DNA from 2 places in the Caballeronia sp. ATUFL_F1_KS4A genome. Region 1 is predicted to be linked to the other one. Evidence: riboswitches for the same ligand, from Rfam matches in the RefSeq annotation. Region 1 holds a riboswitch; the other holds the start of a gene.
The links. Region 1 has a riboswitch for manganese ahead of mntP (manganese efflux pump MntP). Riboswitches for the same ligand answer to the same signal wherever they lie in the genome.
Positions count from the first base shown of each region.

Region 1 (12,126 bases):
CGGCGGCGTGCGTCGTCATCAACTATGTGATTCCGGGGCGCGCGTTCGGCCTCTTGATGGGACTCGCGGTGTCGGCGCTCGTCATCAACTGGGCGATGATCAGCATCATCCATCTCATGTTCCGCCGGCAGAAGCGCGCGAACGCCGAAGCGACCTCGTTTCCGAGCTTTCTGCATCCGTTCACGAACTACGTCGTGCTCGCGTTTCTCGCGGGCATCGTCTGGGTGATGTACGAGATTCCGGATCTGCGCCTGTCCGTGTACCTGATTCCGGTCTGGCTGGCCGTTCTCGGAATCGGCTACTATCTCAAAACTCGGGCCGCGCGCGGAGACTGACGCGGCCGCGCTTGCTGATCTCTCGTCCTCTCTCGTCCTATAAGTCACCATGTTCGAACATATCGATGCTTACCCCGGCGACCCGATCCTGTCGCTGAACGAAAACTTCCAGAAAGATCCGCGCACCAATAAGGTCAACCTGAGCATCGGCATTTACTTTGACGACGAAGGCCGTCTGCCCGTGATGCAGGCCGTGCGCGAGGCGGAACTGTCGATCCTGAAAGACCTCGGCCCGAAACCGTATTTGCCGATGGCCGGTTTCGCGCATTATCGCGACGCCGTGCAGGCGCTCGTGTTCGGCAACGACAGCCCGGCGCGCGCCGATGGCCGCATCGCGAGCGTGCAGACGCTCGGCGGATCGGGCGCGCTGAAGGTCGGCGCGGATTTCATCAAGCGCTACTTTCCGAAGTCGCAAGTGTGGGTGAGCGATCCGACGTGGGAGAACCATCGTTTCATCTTCGAGCGCGCGGGTTTCGAAGTGAACACGTATCCGTATTACGACGAAGCCACCGGCGGACTGCGCTTCGATGCGATGCTCGACGCCATCGACAAGCTGCCCGCGAAGAGCGTCGTGCTGCTGCACGCGTGCTGCCATAACCCGACGGGCGTCGATCTCGATCAGGCGCAATGGGTGAAGATCATCGACGTGCTGCAAAAGCGCGATCTGCTGCCGTTCGTCGATATGGCGTATCAGGGCTTCGGTTCCGGTCTCGACGACGACGCGTTCGCCGTGCGCGAACTCGCGCGCCGTGGCGTGCCGGCGTTCATCGCCAATTCGTTCTCGAAGAATTTCTCGCTGTACGGCGAGCGCTGCGGCGGCCTGCACGTCATTTGCGACGATGCCGCCGAAGCCGATCGCGTGCTCGGCCAGCTGACGAGCGCGGTACGCGCGAACTACAGCAATCCGCCGACGCACGGCGCGAAGATCGTCACGCATGTGCTGAACACGCCCGAACTGAAACAGTCGTGGGAAAAGGAACTCGCGTCGATGTGCCAGCGCATCGCGCGCATGCGTCAGGCGATCCACGACGGACTGAAGGATCACGTTCGCGGCGAGATGCTCACGCGGTATATCAAGCAGCGCGGCATGTTCACGTACACGGGTCTGGTCGCGGATCAGGCCGACCGGCTCAAGGAGGAATTCGGCGTGTACATCCTGCGCTCGGGCCGCATGTGCGTCGCGGGCCTGAACGACAGCAACGTGCAGATCGTCGCCGATGCCATCGGCAAGGTGCTGGCGGCGAAGTAAATCGCTACATCGCGGGACAGGACAGCACTTTCTGCGGCGGAAGGCTGCCTGGTCCCGTATCGACTTTCGTGCCGCGCGGCGGCGTCAGAATGAGCCGCACGGCACTCGTGCCTTCGTTCGCGAGCACGTAGACATCGCCGCTTCGTTCCGGCTGCCAGTACACGCGATACACCTCGCCGTCCTTGTACACATGCAGCGCGCCGTGCCGCACGGCGCCGCCCCGCCAGAAATTCACGCTTTCCCCTTCGCGCAGCGCGATCATGCCGTCCTGCCCGTTCGTGGCGCTTTCGAGCGTGCCGCAGACGGCGTCGTCGGCGCGTGCGTGCGTGCAGACGGCCAGCGCCGCTGCGCATAGAAACATCGTTTTGCGATTCATCGGCTATCGACTCCCGGAAAAAGCGCGTGCGCCGTCCCGCGCTCCTCGCAAGATACGCGCCGACGTTCCTCCGCGCGTGTGCTACTTTGAATGGAAGCAGCATTCGATCATGGAGGGCGACATGACTGTGATCGCGCCGGACGAAAGAGCGGATTTCCTCGCGATTCTCGCGCGCCATCGGCTCGACGAGAGCGATTTTCTGGTCCACGAAGGCGGCGCGTCCGATGTCGTGGACGATGTTTATCCGTTGCAGGGCGTCGTCACCATCACGCGCCGTTCCACGTTGAAGGAACGCGAATATCGCATCGGACACGGCACGCAATGGACCGCCGCGTTCGAAAAAGACTTGAACAAGGGCGTGTTCAAATGAACGGGCACGCGCACGCAGTTTTTTCACGCACTTTTTTGAAGCGGAGCAGGCGATGAGACCGACCGAATTCAAATCGTTCAAGGCGCACGTCGCGATGATGCTGCGCGATCTGCCGCGCGGCGTGACGGCCGATCTCAGCGATGTCGCCGTCGCGTACTGGAACGGCACGCAAGTGGTCGGCGCCTATTTGCGCGACAACGGCCGCCTCGACGAAGACTTCGATTTCGACGAAAACGCCTGGGGCGTCTGGCGCGACGATTTCCTCGCGTGGTTCGATGCGCCGCGTTTCTCCGAACGCGCCGATCTGAAGGCGGCGTTCGTCGCAGGCGTCATGCGCGCGAGCGCGCACGGCGGGCTCTGGCCGCGGGCGCTGTGATTTAAGCTTCATTCGGCAAGTCATCCGTCAGCACGCCTCGCACGCGCCCGTTCCCCGCCGAACGGCACAGCGATTGCTCCGTTCCTCCACGCGACAGCGTCCGAACCTCGACCGCGCGACGGCCGTGTTCCGCCTTTCATCGTCACGGAGGATTCAGCATGGCTGGCAACGGCAGACTCAGTCCGCTCACGTTCTTTACGGCCATTGTGTTTATCGTCATCGGCGTGTTGCTGGCGGCGGGCGGAGCGTATCTCGTTGCGCTCAAAGGATCGTGGTACTACGTGATCGCGGGTGCGGCCATCCTGCTGACCGGGCTCTTGTTGTTGATCCGGCGGCGCTCCGCATTGCTGCTTTTCGCGCTGTTCCTGTTCGCCTCGACGATCTGGGCCGTCGTCGAAGTGCGTTTCGATTTCTGGCAACTGATGCCGCGCCTGTGGATCTGGCTGCTGCTCGCGATCTGGCTGCTGATTCCGTTCGTGCATCGCGGCGCGTTGTTCGGGCCGCCTTCGACATCGCGCGCCGCGCGCACGCCGCTCGCCGCCGCGATCATCCTCACGCTGCTGCTCGGCGTCGGCACCTGGTTCAATCATCCGCACGACCGGCCGGGGCGCATCGACGTGAACGTCGCCGCCGACGCCAATCAGCCCGATGCCAACGCCGCGACCGGCCGCGCGCCGGGCGACTGGGTCGACTATGGCGGCTCGCCGCTCGCGCAGCGTTACGCGCCGCTCGCCCGGATCACGCCGGATAACGCGCATCGGCTGAAGGTGGCGTGGACGTATCGCACCGGCGACATGCCCGGCCCCGACGATCCGACCGAAACCACCGACGAGAACACGCCGCTCAAGGTCGGCGACACGATTTTCCTGTGCACGCCGCATAGCAAGGCGATCGCGCTCGATGCCGCGAGCGGCAAGGAAAAGTGGCGTTTCGATCCGCAGATTCAGAGTCCGATCGGGTTCAAGCATTGGGAGCACATGACTTGCCGGGGCGTCGCTTATTACGATGCGTCGATGCATCCGATGCCCGCTGCCGCCGCGCCCGAAGCCAGCGCGCCCGCCGAAGCCGATGCGGCCTCCGCGCCTGCCGACGCATCCGCGCCCACGGAAGCGTCCGCGCCCGTGCAGACGCCCGCGCAAACCACGGCGCAGGCCGAATGTCCGCATCGCCTGTTCCTTCCGACCGCCGACGCCCGCCTGATCGCGCTCGACGCGGACACCGGCAAGCCGTGCGCGAGCTTCGGAAAGAACGGTTCAATCGATTTGCGCGCGAATATCGGGCCGTTCACGCCGGGCGGCTATTACTCGACCTCGCCGCCGGCGGTGTTCCGCAATCTCGTGATCGTCGGCGGTCATGTGACCGACAACGAATCGAACAACGAGCCGTCGGGCGTGATCCGCGCGTTCGACGTCAATGACGGCCATCTCGTCTGGAACTGGGATCCAGGCAATCCGGACGCCACCGAACCGATCGCGGCGGGCGGCACTTATGTGCGCAATTCGCCGAACATGTGGTCGATGTTCAGCGTCGACGAAAAGCGCGGCATGATTTTTCTGCCGATGGGCAACCAGACGCCCGATCAGTGGGGCGGCGAGCGCACGCCACAGGCCGAGAAGTTCGGCGCGGGCGTCGTCGCGCTCGATGCCGCGACGGGCAAGCTGCGCTGGAACTATCAGTTCACGCATCACGATCTGTGGGATATGGATGTGGGCGGGCAGCCGACGCTCGTCGATCTGCAGACGGCGCAGGGCACGCAGCCGGCGCTGATCGCATCGACGAAGCAGGGCAGCATCTACGTGCTGAATCGCGAAACCGGCCAGCCGATCGTGCCGATCAGCGAAGTCGCCGTGCCGGGCGGCGCGGCGAAAGGCGATCACACCGCGCCGACGCAGGCCGTTTCCGCGCTCAACTTCAACCCGCCGCGCGTGACGGAGGCGGACATGTGGGGCACGACGCCGTTCGATCAGCTTTGGTGCCGCATCAAGTTCAGGAGCCTGCGCTACGACGGGCCGTACACGCCGCCGTCGGAGCAGGGGTCGCTCGTGTTTCCGGGTAACTTCGGCGTATTCGACTGGGGCGGGATTTCCGTCGATCCGGTGCGGCAGATTCTGATCGCGAATCCGGACTACATGGCGTTCACGTCGAAGCTGATTCCGCGTGACAAGATTCCCGAGGACAACGGCGAGAAGAAAGGCAGCGAAACGAGCGGCATCAAGCTCGCGCGCGGTACGCCGTTCGGCTTTGAGATCAGCGCGTTTCTTTCACCGCTCGGGATTCCGTGCCAGGCGCCGCCGTGGGGCTACATCGCGGGCGTCGATCTGCGCACGCAGAAGATTGCGTGGATGCACAAGAACGGCACCATCGTCGACAGCGCGCCGCTGCCGATTCCGATGCCGCTCGGCGTGCCGAGCCTCGGCGGGACGATCGTGACGGCGGGCGGCGTGGCGTTCCTGACGGGCACGCTCGATCAATACGTGCGCGCCTACGACGTGCGCGACGGCAAGAAGCTGTGGGAGGCGCGTCTGCCGGCGGGCGGTCAGGCCACGCCGATGAGCTACGCCGATGCAAGCGGCAAGCAATATGTGCTCGTGACGGCGGGCGGTCATGGCTCGCTCGGCACGAAGGCGGGCGATTATGTAATTGCCTATACGTTGCAGTGAATGCGAAAAAAAGCGCGGGAATTTTCTCCCGCGCCTGCACGTTACGTCCGGCGATAAGCCTCGGCCATGAGCGCGCTGACCTTCGCGCGCGCGCTCAGCGCATTGCGGACGGCGGCGACGATGAAGGAAACGAGGGCGATCGGCGTGGCAGCGATGATTCCCATGATGAACTCCGTACTGGGGTAACTAACTAGGTAATAACCCTAGGTTAGCACATTATGACGCATTGCAACAAATATCTTTCGGGGAATTGACCGTACGCAAAGGCGAAACGCTCTGAAGGAGCATCCACATGAAGACGCACTTTCCGGCTCGTATCGCGGCGATCGGCGCCGTTGTGCTCATCGCGGCGATCGTCGTCGCGTGCAGTGGCGGTTCCGGCGATAGCGCCACTTCGTCTGCGGCGAGCGGCGGCGCGCCAGCGGCGGCATCGAGCCCGTCGGGGGCATCGAGCCCGGCGGGGGCATCGGCGCCTCTGGCTGCGGTGTCGAAAGATGTCGTCACCTGGCACAACGACATCGCGCGCACCGGACAGCAACTCGCGGAAACCGTCCTCACGCCGGCGAACGTCAATCAGCGTACTTTCGGCAAGCTCGCGCTCTTTTCCGTCGATGGCGCCGTCGACGCGCAGCCGCTCTTTCTGGCGGGCGTACCGATCGCGGGCGGCACGCGCAACGTGCTCTACGTCGCGACGGAAAACGCCAGCGTCTACGCTTTCGACGCCGACAGCGGCGCGGTGCTGTGGAAAGTCTCGACGCTCGGCAGCGGCGAGTCGCCGAGCGACGACCACAACTGTCATCAGATCACGCCGACAATCGGTGTCACGGCGACGCCGGTCATCGACCGGACGCGCGGCCCGAATGGCGCGATGTATGTCGTCGGCATGTCGAAGGATGCGTCGGGCGCGTATCACCAGCGCATTCACGCGCTCGATGTCGCGACGGGCGCCGAGCTCTTCAACGGCCCCACCGAAATCCGGGCGACGTATCCGGGCAACGGCGCGGGCAGCCAGAACGGCACGCTGACGTTCGATCCCGGCCAGTACGCCGAGCGCGCGGCGTTGCTGCTGCTGAACGGCGTCGTCTACACGGCGTGGACTTCGCATTGCGACTTCATGCCGTACACCGGCTGGGTCATGGGCTACGACGCCGCGACCCTGCAACAGGCGAGCGTGCTGAACCTCACGCCGAACGGCCAGATGGGCTCGATCTGGATGAGCGGCGCGGGCCTTGCATCGGACGGCCAGGCGATCTTTTTCCTCGACGCCAACGGCACCTTCGATCCGACGCAAAACGCGCAGGAGATGCCGATCAACGGCAACTTCGGCAACGGTTTTTTGCGGCTGGAAACGTCGCCGCTCAGGGTGCAGGACTATTTCGAGCCGTCGAACACGGTGCAGGAGTCGAACGAGGACGAAGATCTCGGTTCCGGCGGCGCGATGGTGCTGCCGGACTTCACCGATGCGGGCGGCACGGTCCGGCATCTGGCGATCGGCGCGGGCAAGAACTCGACGATCTACGTCGTGAACCGCTTCTCGATGGGCAAGTTCGATTCGAACGCGGACCACATCTATCAGGAACTCGTCGGCCAGATTCGCGGGGCGATGTTCGGCGCGCCCGCGTATTTCAACAACACGGTCTATTTCGGCGCGGTCGGCGACAGCATTCGGGCGTTCGCGGTCAGCAACGCGTTGCTTTCGGCGACGTCGACGAGTCAGACGTCGAATGCGTTCGGCTTCCCCGGCGCGACGCCGAGCATTTCCGCGAACGGCACGGCGAACGGCATTCTATGGGCGGCGGAGAACGGCGCGACAGGCGCGCTGCGCGCCTACGACGCGGCCAATCTCGCGCGCCAGCTCTACAGCAGCAACGACGCCGGCACGCGCGACCAGTTCGGTGCGGGCAACAAGTTCATCACGCCGATGATCGCGAACGGCAAGGTGTATGTCGGCACGAAGAACGGCGTCGCCGTGTTCGGGCTGTTGTCGAAATAGGATCGGCGCGCGAACGCGGCGCCGGGCGTGACGCCGCGAGCGCGCCGCAACTAGCCGAAACGCCGTGGAACGGTCGCGAAGTCATGTTAAGCTCTCGGTTCTTCGCTGGGGAGTAGCCGGCTTTCCTGCACAGGGAAAGCGCTCATGTCAACACGCTCGGTCGTTCAGGCCGTGGCATGAGCAGCCATCAAAGGTTGGCAAGACCATCGACAGGATTCGCGACCGGTCGGGCGCGCGTCCTGTCGTTCCATCTTGCCCGACCAGAGCGCTACTCGATGAATCTCGCCTCCACAATTTTTCTAGCCTTCGCCATGTCCACCGACGCGTTCGCCGCAGCCGTCGGCAAGGGCGCGACTCTGCATAAGCCGCGCATCGCGGAAGCGTTGAAGACCGGCGTGATCTTTGGCGTGATCGAAGCCCTGACGCCGCTCGTCGGCTGGGCGCTCGGCAGGGCGGCCGCGCAGTATGTCACCGCGTGGGATCACTGGATCGCGTTCGGCCTGCTCTTCCTGCTCGGCGCGCGCATGATCCGCGAAGGTTTCAGCAGCGTGAGCCACGAAGCGGAAAAGCCCAGTTCGCATTCGTTCTGGGTGTTGGCGCTCACCGGTTTCGCGACCAGCATCGACGCGATGGCGGTCGGCGCGGGCCTCGCGTTCATCGATGTCGATATCTTCTCGACGGCCGCGACCATCGGTTTCGCGACGATGCTGATGGTGACGATCGGCGTGATGGTCGGCCGGCTCGTCGGCGCGACGATCGGCAAGCGGGCGGAAATCGTCGGCGGGCTGGTTCTGATCGGCGTCGGCAGCGTCATTCTGGCCGAGCATCTCGGCCATCTCGGCTGAGGATGCGCGCCTTGCCGCCGCGCGGCGTGAGAATCGCGAGCACGGCGGCGACGATGAAAAGCGCGGGCACGTCGCCCGCCAGATGACCGAGGTGGCGCCCCGCGCCGCCGAACGACTGCACGGCCATGATCGCGCCGTGCACGACGCTCGACCACACCGTGAACCAGATGAGGCTCAGATGCCTCATCGGCTCGCGCGATGCGATCAGCAGGAAAACGCCGAGCGTCGCGTAGATGCCGACGATCATCATCGCGTATTCCGAATGGCCTTCGTGGCCGGCATCCCACGCCCATCCTGAAGGCCAGAGCAGCATGAGCGGATAGAAGGCGAAGAGCGCGATCAGCCCGACGACGGCGAGCACGATGCGCAGGCAGGCGAGGCGACGGGCGTCGTTCATGGCGGCTCCTTGGCGGCGCGACATGAGCGACAAGATACCGCGAAGCGCACCGCGAAAGCCATCGATGGCGGCAGGCGTTTCCACCAAAAATCGGCGCAAATAAAATAACAACGACTGCCATTAGGCCGATACGATTCATCATTCCACTGCCTTCAACCACAAATCCAGCACGTCATGCCACGTCCGATTTCCGCGCGCATCCATCTCGACGCCATCCGACAGAATCTTCAACTTGTCAAACGCACGGCGCCGTCGTCGCGCGTGTGGTCCGTCATCAAGGCGAATGCTTATGGTCACGGCATCGAGCGCATTTATCCGGCGCTCGCTGAAGCCGACGGCATCGCGCTGCTCGATCTCGATGAAGCCGTCCGCGTGCGCGAGCTCGGCTGGAAAAAGCCGATTCTTTTGCTCGAAGGCGTTTTCGAGCCCGCGGATGTCGAAACGGCGGATCGTCACCGGCTCACGGTCACGGTGCATTGCGACGAGCAGCTGGCGTTGCTGAAGGCGGCGCGGCCGAACGAGCGCATCGATATACAGTTGAAGATGAACTCGGGCATGAACCGGCTCGGCTATCGGCCGGGCGAATTCGTCGCGGCTTGGAAAAGGGCGTCGGATATCGCGGCGATCGGCTCGATCGGCCTGATGAGTCACTTCGCGAACGCCGACGAAGGCGCGATCGACTGGCAGATAGACGAATTCGAAGCGGCCACGCGCGATCTTCCCGGCACGCGCTCGCTGTCGAATTCGGCGGCGGTGCTGTGGCATCCGCGCGCGCATCGCGACTGGGTGCGGCCGGGCACGATCCTCTACGGCGCCTCGCCGACGGGCTGCGCGCGCCACATCGAGCATTTCCCGTTGCGCGCGGCGATGACGCTCGAGAGCCGCATCATCGGCGTGCAGACGCTCGCGGCGGGCGAGACGATCGGCTATGGCCGCACTTTCACCGCGGATCGCGCGATGAAGATCGGCGTGGTCGCATGCGGCTACGCGGACGGCTATCCGCGTCACGCGCCGACGGGCACGCCCGTCATCGTCGATGGCGTGCGTACGCGCATCGTCGGACGCGTGTCGATGGACATGCTCACCGTCGATCTCACGCCGTGTCCGGCTGCGGGCATCGGATCGCCGGTGGAACTATGGGGCGAACGCGTCCGGGTCGATGAAGTGGCCGAACCGTCCGGCACGATCGGCTACGAGTTGATGTGCGCGCTCGCGCGGCGCGTGCCCGTCGCCATCGACGCGGGCGTTTCGAATCGGGCAGAAGCGCATTCGGCATGACGCTCACGATGACGCGTCTCGAAGGCAGTGCTTACGTTCGAAAATGCGCGATCACATCGGCGAGGATTTCGATGCCTTTGCGGATCTGCTCGACCGGCACGCTCGCATAGCCGAGGATGAGCCCGGCCGTCCGGTTCGACGTGCCGCCGCACGGCGCGACATGAAGCGGCGACACCGGATAGACGCCCACGCCCTTCGCATGCGCGGCGGCGACGAGCGCGGCTTCGTGCGCCGCGTCGATGAAGGGCAGCCACAGCGTGACGTGCAATCCGGCAGCCGTGCCCGTCGCGTGCGCGCGCTTCGGAAGAAGATCGGCGATGGCGTCGAGCAAGGCCGCGCGCCGCCGTTCGTATTCGCGCCGCACGCGCCGCACGTGACGCTCATACGCGCCGCTTTCGATTAGCGCCGCGAGCACGCGCTGATCGATGACGGCCGAATGACGATCCGCGAGCCGCTTCGCCTGACGGAACGCCGGCACGAGATCGTGCGGCAGGATCATGTAGCCGAGCCGCAGATGCGGCGAAAGCGCCTTCGAAAACGTGCCGATGTAGATCACGCGGCCATTCGTATCGATCGATTGCAAGGCGTCGATCGGGCGCTGGCCGTATCGGAACTCGCCGTCGTAATCGTCTTCGATGATCCACGCGTCGTGCCGTTGCGCCCATTCGAGCAATTCGAGACGGCGGCCGATCGGCAGCACGCCGCCCAGCGGAAACTGGTGCGATGGCGTCACGTAGGCGAGCCGCGCGCGTCCATCGGCGGGAAGGCGGCGCGTATCGAGACCGTGTTCGTCGACGGGCACCGGCAGCGCCACGCCGCCCGATGCCTCGAAGCAATGCCGCGCGATCAGATAGCCGGGATCTTCGAATGCGAAGGCGTCGCCGGGATCGAGCAGCAGGCGCGCGCAAAGATCGAGCGCCTGCTGCGTGCCGTTCACGACGACGATCTGATCGCTATCGCAGACGAGCCCGCGCGCGCGGCCGAGATACGCCTGCAACGCGCGCCTGAGCGACGCGTCGCCTTCGGGCGCGACGTAATAGAGGCTGTCCGGTTGATGCAGCAGTTCGGCTTGATACGCGCGTTTCCAGATCAACGAAGGAAAGTCGCGCGCGGACACTGCGCCGTACAGGAAGTTGATGCTGCCTTTCGTCACTTGCGCGAGAACGGGCATCGGCAGTGTGGAAACGCGCCGGCCATAGACGGAAAGCGCGGGCGCGGTGCGTTCGGCGCGCGCGGGATTCGGCGGCGCGAGCGGCATCGGCGGCGTGGCGACTCGCGCCACGCGTCCCGCCGACGTGACGAGAAAGCCCTCCGCCGCGAGCTGTTCGTACGCTGCCGTGACGGTCGTGCGCGAGACGCCGAGATCGGCCGCCAGCGCGCGCGTCGAAGGTGCGGGAGCGCCGGCGGGCAACGTGCCATCGGCGATCTGGGCGCGCAGCAGATCGTAAATGCGCCGTCCGGTGCCGATGGCGTCTTTCAACTGGACCATGAAAATTGCTCGAAACTGGATCTTCTTATTGTGCCTGTTTCGGGCGATAGTGACGGGGCTCCGCCACTTTCCATCGGGCATCCAGGATGTATATTCCGCCGCATTTCGCCGAGACTCGCCCTGAAGAGCTGCATCGGATCATTCGTGCGCATCCGCTCGGAATGCTGGTGACGCACGACGCCGCCGGTCTCGACGCCAATCACATTCCGTTCGAATTCGATCCGGCGCAGGGCGAGCATGGCTTGCTGACGGCGCACGTCGCGCGCGCCAACGACGTGTGGCAGCGTTGCCCGGGCGGCACGCCCGTCATGGTGATTTTTCGCGGCGCGGAGGGTTATGTCTCGCCGAACTGGTATCCGAGCAAGCATGAGACGCATCGGCAAGTGCCGACGTGGAACTACGAAGTCGTGCACGCGCACGGCGTGCTCACCGTGCGCGACGACGAGCAGTTCGTGCGCGGTCTCGTCGCGCGTCTGACGCGGCGGCACGAGGCGAACGAGCCGAAGCCGTGGAAGATGGGCGATTCCGAGCGCGAATTCATCGATGGGATGCTGCGGAATATCGTGGGCATCGAAATCGCGGTGACGTCGCTTGTCGGCAAGTCGAAGCTGAGTCAGAACAAGGAAACGCGCGATCGGATCGGTGCGGCGGATGCGCTCGACGCGCGGGGGAAAGGGGAGCTGGCGCGGGTGATGGTGCGGGCGGGAGACTAGTTCATGGCTTTTATTGCTTTTCTGATCGCGGCGATCGTTCTCGCC
Region 1 covers NZ_JALQEB010000037.1:150,561-162,686, forward strand. The annotation lists gene NCS03_RS24290 (amino acid permease) at 1-335, shown strand, start outside; gene NCS03_RS24295 (amino acid aminotransferase) at 385-1,584, shown strand; gene NCS03_RS24300 (hypothetical protein) at 1,589-1,960, opposite strand; gene NCS03_RS24305 (hypothetical protein) at 2,082-2,330, shown strand; gene NCS03_RS24310 (hypothetical protein) at 2,383-2,706, shown strand; gene NCS03_RS24315 (membrane-bound PQQ-dependent dehydrogenase, glucose/quinate/shikimate family) at 2,865-5,366, shown strand; gene NCS03_RS31185 (hypothetical protein) at 5,408-5,530, opposite strand; gene NCS03_RS24320 (outer membrane protein assembly factor BamB family protein) at 5,659-7,359, shown strand; yybP-ykoY riboswitch at 7,460-7,626, shown strand; gene mntP (manganese efflux pump MntP) at 7,635-8,204, shown strand; gene NCS03_RS24330 (DUF6632 domain-containing protein) at 8,170-8,601, opposite strand; gene alr (alanine racemase) at 8,776-9,879, shown strand; gene pdxR (MocR-like pyridoxine biosynthesis transcription factor PdxR) at 9,911-11,368, opposite strand; gene NCS03_RS24345 (FMN-binding negative transcriptional regulator) at 11,455-12,081, shown strand; gene NCS03_RS24350 (LysE family translocator) at 12,085-12,126, shown strand, end outside.

Region 2 (12,126 bases), on a different contig from region 1:
ACAGCTTGCCGACTTTCGTCGCGAGCACGACCTGGTGGCGCTTGCCGCTTTCCCTGAACCACTTGCCGATGATCGTCTCCGATTCGCCGCCCTGATGCCCGTCGACCCAGGCGGAATAGACGTCGGCTGTATCGATGAAATTCAGGCCGTGGTCGACGAACGCGTCGAGGATCGAGAACGACGTGCGCTCGTTGGCAGTCCAGCCGAACACGTTGCCGCCGAAGACGAGCGGCGCAACTTTCAGTTCCGATGTGCCGATATTGCGTGTCTGCATGTGCGCTCCGAATGCGTCGTGAGGGACCAAAAAGCATACGCGCGAAATCGGCGCCTTGCCGGGCAAGGCTTCGCGGCCTCGCAACAGAATTCGTTACACAAATCGTTTGCGCGGGCCTTAAGTTTTTTTCGAGGGGCCCGATAACCACAAGTAGGCGGCCGGCTATCACCGAGCGCAGGACCGCCAGGCAACTTACTCGGTGCTTTAGCCAAAGCCAGATACAGTCTCCCAGGAGAGAACAAAATGATCGGTATCAACAGCAACATCAACTCGCTGGTTGCACAGCAGAACCTCAACGGCACGCAAAGCGCGCTGTCTTCGGCGATCACCCGCCTCTCGTCGGGCAAGCGCATCAACAGCGCTGCTGACGACGCAGCAGGTCTCGCGATCTCGAACCGGATGCAAACGCAGATCAACGGCCTGAACCAGGGCGTTTCGAATGCGAACGACGGTGTGTCGATTGCCCAGACGGCTTCGAGCGCGCTTTCGTCGATGACCTCCAGCCTGCAGCGTATCCGTACGCTGGCCGTGCAAGCCGCGAGCGGCTCGCTCTCGTCGAGCGACCAGGCTTCGCTGCAGAAGGAAGTTTCGCAGCAGATCGCCGAAGTGAACCGTATCGCTTCGCAAACGACGTACAACGGCCGCAACATTCTTGACGGTTCGGCTGGCAGCCTGAGCTTCCAGGTCGGCGCGAACGTCGGTCAGACGATCAATCTGGACCTGAGCCAAGACATGGGCGCGAACTCGCTCGGCGGCGGCATGGTGCAGAAGGGCAACACGCTCGGCACGTTCTCGAACCTGTCGCTGTCGTCGAGCGGCGCCTACGCCTCTTCCGGCGCGACGATCACCTCGATCAACGTGCTGTCGGACGGCAAGGGCGGCTTCTCGTTCACCGACCAGAACAACGTCGCGCTGAGCTCGACGGCCGTCACGGCCATCTTCGGCTCGGGCACCGCAGGCACGGGCACGGCTGCAGCACCGCACGAAAACACGCTGACGTTCAGCACGAGCATTGCCGGTTCGATGGGCGCATCCGTGAGCTCCGCGATCACCACCCTCAACGCGTCGATCAACAAGATCAACAAGCCGGACACGGTCGCGAACCTCGACATCAGCACCACGACGGGCGCCAACGTCGCGCTGGTCTCGATCGACAACGCACTGCAGACGCTGAACAACGTGCAGGCAACGCTGGGTGCAGCCCAGAACCGTCTGAGCGCAATCGCTTCGTCGCAGCAAGCTGAATCGACCGACCTGTCGTCGGCTCAGTCGCAGATCACCGACGCGAACTTCGCGCAGGAAACGGCGAACCTCAGCAAGGCTCAAGTGCTGCAACAGGCTGGTATCTCGGTGCTCGCGCAAGCGAACTCCCTGCCGCAGCAAGTTCTGAAGCTCCTCGGCTAAGCGGTACGCCAAGGTAGCACCCGACGCCGGATCTTCATCCCGAAGATCCGGCGTCGGGCCGTCCCGGCGACGAAACCACGTTTCGATCTCTTGCGTGTGCGCCCGCGCCCACGAGCGCACACGGAAGAGTTTGTTTCCCGCAACGAGCAGTTGACTGCGATCACGCGCAATCAGGCGACAGCGCGATACACGGAGTTACCCGATGTCCACGATCAGTACGGCCACCACGGCGGCGACCGCCGCGCAGACCCAGGCGTCCGCGAACGCGGCGCTTGCCGAAGCAGCGCAATCCATCATCAGCGGCGCGACGGGCAACTCGTCGATGGACGTCAACGCGCTCGTCACCGCGATGGTCAACGCGAAAACGGCCGGCCAGAGCGCATCGCTCGCCGCCGCGCAATCGAACGACAACACGAAGCTCTCGGCGATCGGCACGCTGTCGTCGGCGCTCTCGACGCTGCAAACTACGATGACGAGCCTGACCGACGGCTCGCTGATGTCGACCTTCACGACCAACGTGACGGGCACCGGCATCACCGCATCGGGCGCCGCCGGCGCCGTGGCGGGCAGCTACGACGTGACGGTCTCGCAGATAGCGAAGGCGCAATCGCTGACGTCGACCGGCTTCGCAACGGACGAAAAGCTCGGCACCGGCACGATGCAGATCAGCGTCGGCTCCAAGTCGATGTCGATCAACATCACGAGCAGCAACAACACGCTTTCGGGCATCGCCGCCGCGATCAACAACGCGTCCGGCAATCCGGGCGTGAGCGCGACGATCGTGACCGGCACGGACGGCCAGCATCTGGTGCTCAACTCCACGTCGACGGGCGCGTCGAACGTCATCTCGACCACGATCACCGGCGCGGCCAGCGGCAGCGACCTGAACAAGCTCGGGGTCTCGTCGACGGCCGGCGCAAACGGCGCGGCGTCCACGATTTCCGACGATTCCGTCACCAACGGCTGGTCGCAAAGCGCGACCGCGCAGGACGCGATGTACAAGGTCGGCGGCGTCGCGGGCACGAGTTCGAGCAACACGGTCACGAGCGCGATCAAGGGCGTGACGCTGAACCTCACGCCGGCGGCGGTGACGACCCCGGCGAGCACGCAGACGGTCACGATCTCGCAGGACACGTCGTCGATTTCGAGCGCGATTTCGAACTTCGTCAGCCTCTACAACACGGTCGTCTCGACGATCAACTCTTATACGTCGTTCAACAGCAGCGCGTCCGCGGGCTCGCAGGGCGGCGTGCTGCTCGGCAACTCGGCGGTCAACACGATCAAGAATCAGCTTTCGGCGATCATCGGCAGCGCGGTCGGCAAGGGCAGCGGCTCGATCTCGCTGGCGTCGCTCGGCATCAGCCAGGTTTCGTCGCTCGATGCGACCGCGGAGCAGCCGGCCGGCACGCTGACCATCGACAGCGACAAGCTCACCGACGCGCTGACGAACAACGCAACCGGCGTGTCGCAGCTTTTCAACGCGATCAACGGCGTCGGCGCGCAGCTGACCGACAAGATTTCGAGCTATCTGAGCACGGGCGGCCTGCTCACGTCCGAGACGGATTCGATCAACAAGGATCTCGCCAACATCTCGACGCAGCAGACGACGCTGACCAACTACGCCGCGCAGCTCACGTCGGACTACAACGCGCAGTTCACGGCGCTCAATACGCTGATGGCGAGCATGAACCAGAACACGCAATATCTGACGGCGCTCTTCGGCGGCACGAACAGCGCAGGCGCGATGGCGACCAACAAGTCCTAAAAGCGGAGAACCGGCACGATGAACCAGGACGCTCTCGTCGAACAACTGTTCGCACTGACGAAAGACATGGAAACGGCGGCCACGCTCGCGGACTGGCCGCGCGCAGCGGAGCTCGATGCCGCGCGCACGCCGCTTTTGCAGGCGCTGACGCGCGAGCAGAGCCCGCAGGCGCTCGCGAAAATCCGCGAAATCCAGGGTATCGACGCTGCCGTGCTCGCGGACGCGAGCGCGACCCGCACCGGTCTCGCCGCCGAATATCACGCGGCGATGAAGCGCGTGAACGCCGTCAACCGCTACCAGCAAGGCGCGCGGTTCTAGAAACACCGCGCTTTCGCTTCAGTTTTCCCCCGATGCCCGCTTCACGCGGGCATTTTTTCGCCCGCTGGCGATCCCCCGAATTACGGCGGCTTTCCCGCTCATCTCCGCGCTTCGGTTTGGCGGCCTCGCTTGGATAATCAGTTCAATCGCAAGGAGCACGCCGAAGATCATGAGCATTTCCCTACAGGTTCCGGACGCCACGACGCTGACGCCGGAGCAACAGTTCGAGCAGGACATCGCGACCGTCATGCAGTCGGCGCTGGAGAATCATCACGCCGGCAATCATGCCGACGCCGAAGCGCTCTATCGCGCGATTCTCGATCACAAGCCGGATCACGCGGACGTGCTGTACAACCTCGCGGTTCTCTTTATCCAGACGCAACGTCCGGACGACGCGGTGCCGCTGTTCGAATCCGTGCTCGGCCTGCGTCCGGACAACGGCCAGTACTGGGTCTCGTACATCGACGCGCTCGCGCGCACCAATCAGACGCAGGCTGCCTGGTTCGCGGTTGAAATGGCGCAGCAGCGCGGCGCGCGCGGTCCGGCGATGGACGGCCTGATCGAGCGCCTGTCGCACCCGAATGGCTACGCGGCGGCCGTGCTCGCCGAGGCCTCGCAGCTCGCGCGCCTCGCGCCGAAGACCGTCGATGGCAGCGCGGACGACGCGTCACAATCGACCGCCGGCAAGCGCGGCAATCCCACGCCGCAGGACCTGAACCAGTTCGCGTCGCTTTACAACAAGGGCCGCCACGACGAAGCGATCAAGCTGGCGCGCGTGCTCGTCGAACGTTATCCGCATCACGTCGGCGCGCAGCGTTCGCTCGGCCTGGCGCTGTACTCGCACGGCCGCTTCGTCGAAGCCATCGAGCCGCTCGGCCGCACGGTCGAGCTGGAGCCCGCGGACCAGCATTCGCGCATGCTGTTCGCGAGCGCGCTGCAGGTTCATGGCGACAACGTCGGCGCCGAGCGGCAGTGCCGTCTGGTGATCGCGCGCGACCCGAATCACGCGGAAGCGCATCGCGTGCTCGGCGTGTCGCTGTCGGCGATGCGCCGTCACGCCGAAGCCATCGAAGCCTGCGAACGGGCGATCGAGCTCGCGCCCAAAAACGGCGACATGCACGGCGCGCTCGGCGTCGTGCTGATGGACGACGGTCAGATCGCGCGCGCCGAAGGCACCTTCCGCAAGGCGCTCGAGTGCAACCCGATCGACTTCATTTCGCACAGCAATCTGCTGTTCTGCCTCACGCACCGTACCGATCTGACGCCCGTCGCGCTCTTCGACGAACATCGCGAATTCGACCGCCGTCACGGCGATCCGGCGCGCCGCCTGTGGCGCGCGCACGAGAACGCGAAGGATCCGCACAAGACGCTGCGCGTCGGTCTCGTGTCCGGCGACTTGTTCCGCCACGCCGTCGCATCGTTTCTGGAACCCGTGCTCGCATTGCTCGCGAAGGATCCGGGCATCGAGATTCACGTCTACAGCACCCATGCGCGCGAGGATTCGACGACGCAGCGCCTGCGCGGCCACGCGCCACGCTGGAACGTCGTCTCGGGCTTGTCGGACGATGCGTTCGTCGAGAAAGTGCGCGCCGACGGCATCGATATCCTGATCGACCTGTCGGGCCATACCGGCCGCAACCGCCTGCGCGCCTTCGCACGCAAGCCCGCGCCGGTCCAGGCGTCGTGGATCGGCTATCCGCAGACGACCGGCGTCAGCGCCATCGACTATTACTTCGCGAACCGCACGCCGGATTTCTCGCCGATCGACGACCAGTTCGTCGAAAAGATCGCGTACCTGCCGGCGGCGGCGCCGTTCCTGCCCGATGCGAATTCGCCGCCGGTCAATCTGCTGCCCGCGCTCCACAAGGGCTACGTCACGTTCGGCAGCTTCAACCGCGTGTCGAAGCTGCGCCGCGAGGTGATCGCGCTGTGGGCGCGCGTGCTGCACGCCGTGCCGGATTCGAAGATGCTGATGGGCGCGATGCCCGACGACAGCGCCGTCGCCGAACTGGGCAAGTGGTTCGCCGAAGAAGGCATCGCCGCGGACCGGCTTGCGCTGCTCAAGCGCTCGAACGTGTCGGTGTATCTGCAGCAGCATCATCAGGTCGATCTGTGTCTCGACACCTTCCCGTATGCGGGCGGCACGACGACGCTGCACGCGCTCTGGATGGGCGTGCCGACGCTGACGCTGCTCGGCGACACGATGCCCGGCCGCGCGGGCGGCACGTTGATGAGCCAGGTCGGACTCGAATCGTTCATCGCACGCGACGCGGATGAATTCGTCGCGAAGGGCGTCGCGTACGCAAGCGATCTGAATGCGCTCGCGGCCCTGCGCACCGGCATGCGCGAGCGCTGCTCGGAATCGGCGCGCTTCCGTCCGGACGTGATCGCCGCGAGCATGAGCCACGCGCTTCGTCACATGTGGCAGCGCTGGTGCGCCGGCCTGCCCGCCGAATCTTTCGATACCGAACTCCTCGCCGCCGCGCCCGCCGCAGCGAATTCAGCAGCCACCACGCAAGGTTGATCATGAGCGCCATTCCTCTCTTTCGCGAGCAGCCCGCCATCGACGAGCGTATCTTCGTCACGCAGCCGCATCTGCCGCCGCTCGACGAATTCGTTCCGTATCTCGAGAAGATCTGGGAAAACAAGACGCTGACCAACGGCGGCCCGTTTCATCAGCAGCTCGAACAGGCGCTGTGCGAATACCTCGGCGTGCAGCACCTCGCGCTGTTCTCGAACGGCACGATGGGTCTCGTCACCGCGCTGCAGGCGCTGCGCATCACGGGCGAAGTGATCACCACGCCGTATTCGTTCGTCGCGACCGCGCATTCGCTGCTGTGGAACGGCATCAAGCCGGTGTTCGTCGACGTGGACCCGGTCACGCTGAATCTGGATCCGCGTCAGATCGAAGCCGCCATCACGCCGCAGACCACCGCGATCATGCCGGTGCACTGCTACGGCCAGCCGTGCGACGTCGAAGCGATCCAGGCGATCGCCGACAACTACAACTTGAAGGTGATCTACGACGCCGCGCACGCGTTCGGCGTGCGCAACGAGGCGGGCAGCATCCTCACGCACGGCGACCTGTCGGTGCTGAGCTTCCACGCGACGAAAGTCTTCAACACGTTCGAGGGCGGCGCGATCGTCTGCCCGGACGCGAAGGTGAAGCAGCGCATCGACCATCTGAAGAACTTCGGCTTCGTCAACGAGACGACCGTGGTCGCGGCCGGCATCAACGGCAAGATGAGCGAAATCAATGCGGCATTCGGCCTGTTGCAGCTTCAGCACATCGATCGCGCGCTCGCGCGCCGTCAGGAGATCGACGCGCTGTATCGCACCCTGCTCGCCGACGTCGACGGCATCGTGCCACTGCCCGGTCTCGCGGGCGGCGCGACGAACCACTCGTATTTCCCAGTGCTCGTGCAAAGCGACTACAAGCTGACGCGCGACGAGCTGTATCAGCGTCTGCGCGATCACGAGATTTTCGGCCGCCGCTATTTTTATCCGCTGATTTCGGATTTCCCGATGTATCGCGGCCTGCCCTCCGCGCAGCCGAGCCGACTGCCGAACGCGCAGGAAGCATCGCGCAAGGTGCTGTGCCTGCCGATCTATCCGGCGCTCGCGGACCGCGACGTCGAGCGCGTCGTGGACGTGATCCGCGCGGCCAACGTCTAAGGCCCGGCAGCCCGGCGCACGCAGGATCGACCCATGCACGTGTTTCTTCTCTTCAGCGGCACCAACGATCGCGCCGTCGTCGCGCTGCTGCGCGCGATCGGCAAGCTCGGGCAACAGGCGGCGGTGATCGCCCGTTCGGCCGCCGATCAGGTTCTGTCGAGCGCGTATCGCGATCTCGTGGTCGCCGTGCGCGAAAACGACACGCTCTCGGTCCCGCTGCTCGCCGGTTATATCGCGCAGGCGAAGGCGAAGTTCGGCGCGCGCCGCGTGACGCTCGTGCCGATCTCCGAATTCTTCAACACCTTCCTGCTGAATCACAAGGAAGCGCTGGAATCCATCGACGGCGTGCATGTGCCGCTCGTCGATCCGTCGCTGTACGCGAAGCTCACGAACAAGGCGAGCGCCACCGAGTTCTTCGCGCGCGAAGGCATCGCGCCGCCGCCCGAATACGCGGGCATCGACGATGCCGTGGTGCCTTTCGTCGCCAAGCCGAAATGCAACGTCGACGGCAAGCGCGTGCTTTATCCGGTGCTCGTGAAAAGCGACGCGGACCTCGCCGCTTTCAAGGCGAGCGAAGATCCGTCGCACTATTTCTTTCAGCACTTCGTGACGGGACGCAGCTTTTATCTGCTCGCCTATTTCGCGCGCACGGGCGAAGTCTTCTGCTCGTCGCAGGAAAACCTCGCGCAGCAGCCCGGCGGCAAGTCGATCGTGCTCGCGCGCACCGCCGATTTTCATGCGAGCGATATCGGCGTGAAGCTGCGGCAGGCGCTTTCGCAATGCGGCTATTTCGGCTTCGCGATGATCGAATGCATCGTCGGGGACGACGGCGCGTACTTCATCGAAATGAATCCCCGTCCGTGGGGACCGCTCGACCTGTGCCTGAACCACGACTGCGGCATCGTCGAAGCTTTCGTGGGCGACTGGGCGACGGAAGATGCAACCGCTTATCAAGGCCGGCGCCTTTCGCGCGCACGCCACGCCACGTATCTGTGGACGGGCGGCATCGTGAACACATGGCGCCGGCGCCGGACGACCGTGCATCGCTATGGCAGCGAAGCGCGTCTCGCGGGCGCCGCGTTGCGCGCCCTGGCCGGCGACGTCTATCTCGCAAGCGACAGCTGGCGAATCTTTTACAAGGAACTATGGAAATGACCTCTGGCGCCACCGCAGTCAAGGAGCGGCTCGCTCAACTCTACGGAGAAGTCTCCAAGCACTCGGGGTATCAGACGATCCCCGACTTCGTCGCGAGTACGCTCGGTTATCAGGAGACCATTCAGAGCCAATGGCGCGGCGACCGCAACCGCCTCGACTGGATTCTCGCGCATCGCGCGCCGCAAGCCGGCGAGCGCTGGGCCGACTTCGGCGCGAATACGGGCTTCTTCACGTACACGATCGCGCATGCGCATCCCGATGCGCGCGTGACGGCGATCGAAGCGAACGCCGAACACGCGAGGTTCCTGCGCGAACTCGGCGATGCCTTCTCGATCGGCAATGTCGACGTGCATCACGAAGCGCTGCCCTTCGATGGCCTCGACAAGCTGTCGAACATCGACGTGCTTTTGCATCTGAATGTGCTGCATCACGCGGGCGCGGATTTCGACCGCGAATATGTGACCGGCGCGCACGACTTTCCGGCGTATGCGGTCGCTTATCTGAAGAAGCTGCGTCAGGCGTCGCGCTCGCTCGTGTTCCAGCTCGGCTGCAATCTGTGGGGCGACAAGACGCATCCGCTGCAGCCGGGCGCGACCGATGCGGAGCGTCTCGCGTATGTGTCGAAGCTGCTGACGGACGCCGGCTGGCGCATTCGCGATCTCGCGTACGCGAAGAAGACGACCGACGCGCCGATCGCCTATGCCGATCTCGGCAAGGACGTCATCGAAGCGCTGAACGGCCAGCACGGACAAGCCGAACTGCGCCTCTTCGCCGACGCGCTCGCGCCGTATGCGCTGGAACAGCACATCGGCGAGTTTTATCGGCGCGCGATTTACATCGTCGATTAATTGACGGACGGCACTAAAGTTATCGGCGCACGTGCCGATAACCCCTATAAGAACAACAAGAACGACGTGCCGGTTTTCTCGGCGCGCTGCTTCGCTCTTCGATGCCCGCCTCGCGCGGGCATTCTTCTTTGTGCCGCAGCTTTGTCAGCGCCCGAGCGTCAACGCGAGATAGGCCGCGTACAGCACGCCGTTGCCGAGCAGCGCCCACAGCACGACGCCGTTCTCCTTCGCATTGAAGCGCAGCCACGCCGCCGCCGCGAGCGTGATGAGCACGCCCGTCAGCACTTCGATACGCGGCTCCCACGGCGTCAGCATGATGCCGATGGCCGGCAGCAACGTCCCTTGAAACACCATCGCGCCGGTGATGTTGCCGAACGCGAGCGTGTCCTTTCCTCGGCGCGCCCACAGAATGCTGTTCACTTTCTCGGGCAGTTCCGTCGCGATCGGAATGATGATGAGCGACAGCAGCAGCGCCGAAATTCCCAGCGCATGCGACACGCCCTCGACGCCGTGAATGAAGCCCTTCGCGCCGCCGACGAGCAGCGCGATGCCGAAGAAAAACTGCAGCATGATCGTGCCGAGCGACGTTTTCAAACCGAGACGCGAAGCGAACAAGGCCTCGGGCGCTTCCGTTCCGTGTCCGCCCTCGACGAGCTTCGCCGAAGCCTTGAATGTCGAAATCACATAAACGATATAGAGCGCGACGAGCCCGACCGCGAACAACGCGCGCACTTGCCACGCGTGATGCGGCACGAACATCGCGGCGCACGCGATGAGAAACGCGACCAGAAAGAAGTTCAGATCGCGCACGAAGCCGCTGCGCTCCGGCACGATGCGCCCGCTCATGCCGCGCGACTTGAGGATCGCGAACGTCATCAGACACGTCGAAAGCGTCGCGAGCATAAGCGGCGCGCCGAGAATCGCGCCGACGCCGATCTCTTCGTTGACCGCACGGCTCGTCGTGCCGCCGAGCAGCGCGATGATCGGCACCGTCGTCTCGGGCAATGCCGTGCCGACCGCCGCGAACAGCGATCCGGTCACGCCTTCGGAAATGCCGAGCCGTTCGCCGAGATGTTCGAGCGCATTCGTGAATAGCTCCGCCGCGACCAGGATGATCGCGAGCATCAGCGCGAGTTCGAGAAAGAGCATCGTCATGCGGCACCTCGCATCGAAACATGCGACGGGTGCGCGAGCGTGCGCGGGAAACGGGGATGTTGTAGTTGTGGGGACACGATGATTCCACGGCCGGACGTCGAGCGAACCACGATGCGCCACGCGCCGTCCGGCCAGGAACGACATAGCGCATCGATGGTCTCGCCAAACCGTTCCGGTCGAACGCGCCACGGCAGCAGGGCCGAGGATGTTGACGCGTTCTCCTTCGCTCGCGAAGGAAGGCTACTCCCCAAAGAAGGCGCAAGTTTAGCCCGATGCGCCCCGTTTCGGCAACCCGCGGAATAAGCGTATGCCGATCGGATCGTTGTCGTCGACGGATGCATCCGCTAATCTGGCCGCGCCGGGCGCGTCGCTTGCTGCGCGTGCTCAAGCTCATCCACGAACAAAAATGAAGATCACGGGAGATCTCATGCGTCTGAAACTCTTCGCCGCGGCCGCCGCGATGGCCATGCTCGCCGCGCCGATGCTCGCGATGTCCAAGCCGCTCACCGTCTGCACCGAATCGAGCCCGGACGGCTTCGATGTCGTGCAATTCAATTCGCTCGTAACGACCAACGCATCGGCGGATGTCATCTTCAATACGCTCGTCTCCTACGACGAAGCCGCGAAGAAGGTCGTGCCCTCGCTCGCGGAAAAGTGGGACGTGACGAGCGACGGGCTCACGTACACATTCCATCTGCGTCCGAACGTTCAGTTTCAGACGACCGATTACTTCAAGCCGACGCGCCCGCTCAGTGCCGACGACGTCGTGTTCACGTTCTCGCGCATGCTCTCGGACGACAATCCGTGGCACAAGATCGCTGGCGCGAGCGGCTTTCCGCACGCGCAGTCGATGGGCCTCGTGAAGCTCATCAAGGCCGTATCGAAAGTCGATGACCATACCGTGAAGTTCGAGCTCAACGAGCCGAACGCGACCTTCGTGCCGATCCTCACGATGGGCTTCGCATCGATCTATTCGGCCGAATATGCGGACAAGCTGCTGAAGGCGAACCAGCGGGTCGATCTGAACAGCAAGCCGATCGGCACCGGCCCGTTCGTGCTGAAGAGCTACACGAAAGATTCGGTCATCCGCTACGACGTGAATCCGTCGTACTGGGGCGCGAAACCGAAGATCGACCGGCTGATCTACGCGATCACGCCCGACGCCGCCGTGCGCGCGCAGAAGATCAAGGCGGGCGAATGCCAGATCGCGCTGTCGCCGAAGCCGCAGGACGTCATCGACGCGAAGAAGGACAAGTCGCTGAAGGTGAGCGAAGCGCCCGCGTTCATGACGGCGTTCGTCGCGCTCAACACGCAGAAGAAGCCGCTCGACAATCCGAAGGTGCGTCAGGCGATCAACATGGCCTTCGATCGCACGACCTACATGAAGACCGTGTTCGACAACACGGCGACGCAAGCGGTGAATCCGTATCCGCCGAATACGTGGAGTTACGACAAGAGCATCGAGGCGTACAAATATTCATCCGCCGATGCGAAGAAGCTGCTCGCCGATGCGGGCTTTCCGAACGGTTTCG
Region 2 covers NZ_JALQEB010000001.1:234,534-246,659, reverse strand. The annotation lists gene NCS03_RS01105 (aldo/keto reductase) at 1-274, opposite strand, end outside; gene NCS03_RS01100 (flagellin) at 518-1,678, shown strand; gene fliD (flagellar filament capping protein FliD) at 1,881-3,443, shown strand; gene NCS03_RS01090 (flagellar protein FliT) at 3,462-3,761, shown strand; gene NCS03_RS01085 (tetratricopeptide repeat protein) at 3,931-6,285, shown strand; gene vioA (dTDP-4-amino-4,6-dideoxy-D-glucose aminotransferase VioA) at 6,288-7,436, shown strand; gene NCS03_RS01075 (ATP-grasp domain-containing protein) at 7,470-8,591, shown strand; gene NCS03_RS01070 (class I SAM-dependent methyltransferase) at 8,588-9,439, shown strand; gene NCS03_RS01065 (sodium:calcium antiporter) at 9,584-10,594, opposite strand; yybP-ykoY riboswitch at 10,683-10,858, opposite strand; gene NCS03_RS01060 (ABC transporter substrate-binding protein) at 11,022-12,126, shown strand, end outside.
Region 2: linked by a shared signal. The riboswitch ahead of NCS03_RS01065 (sodium:calcium antiporter) and the one ahead of mntP (manganese efflux pump MntP) in region 1 are both predicted to bind manganese.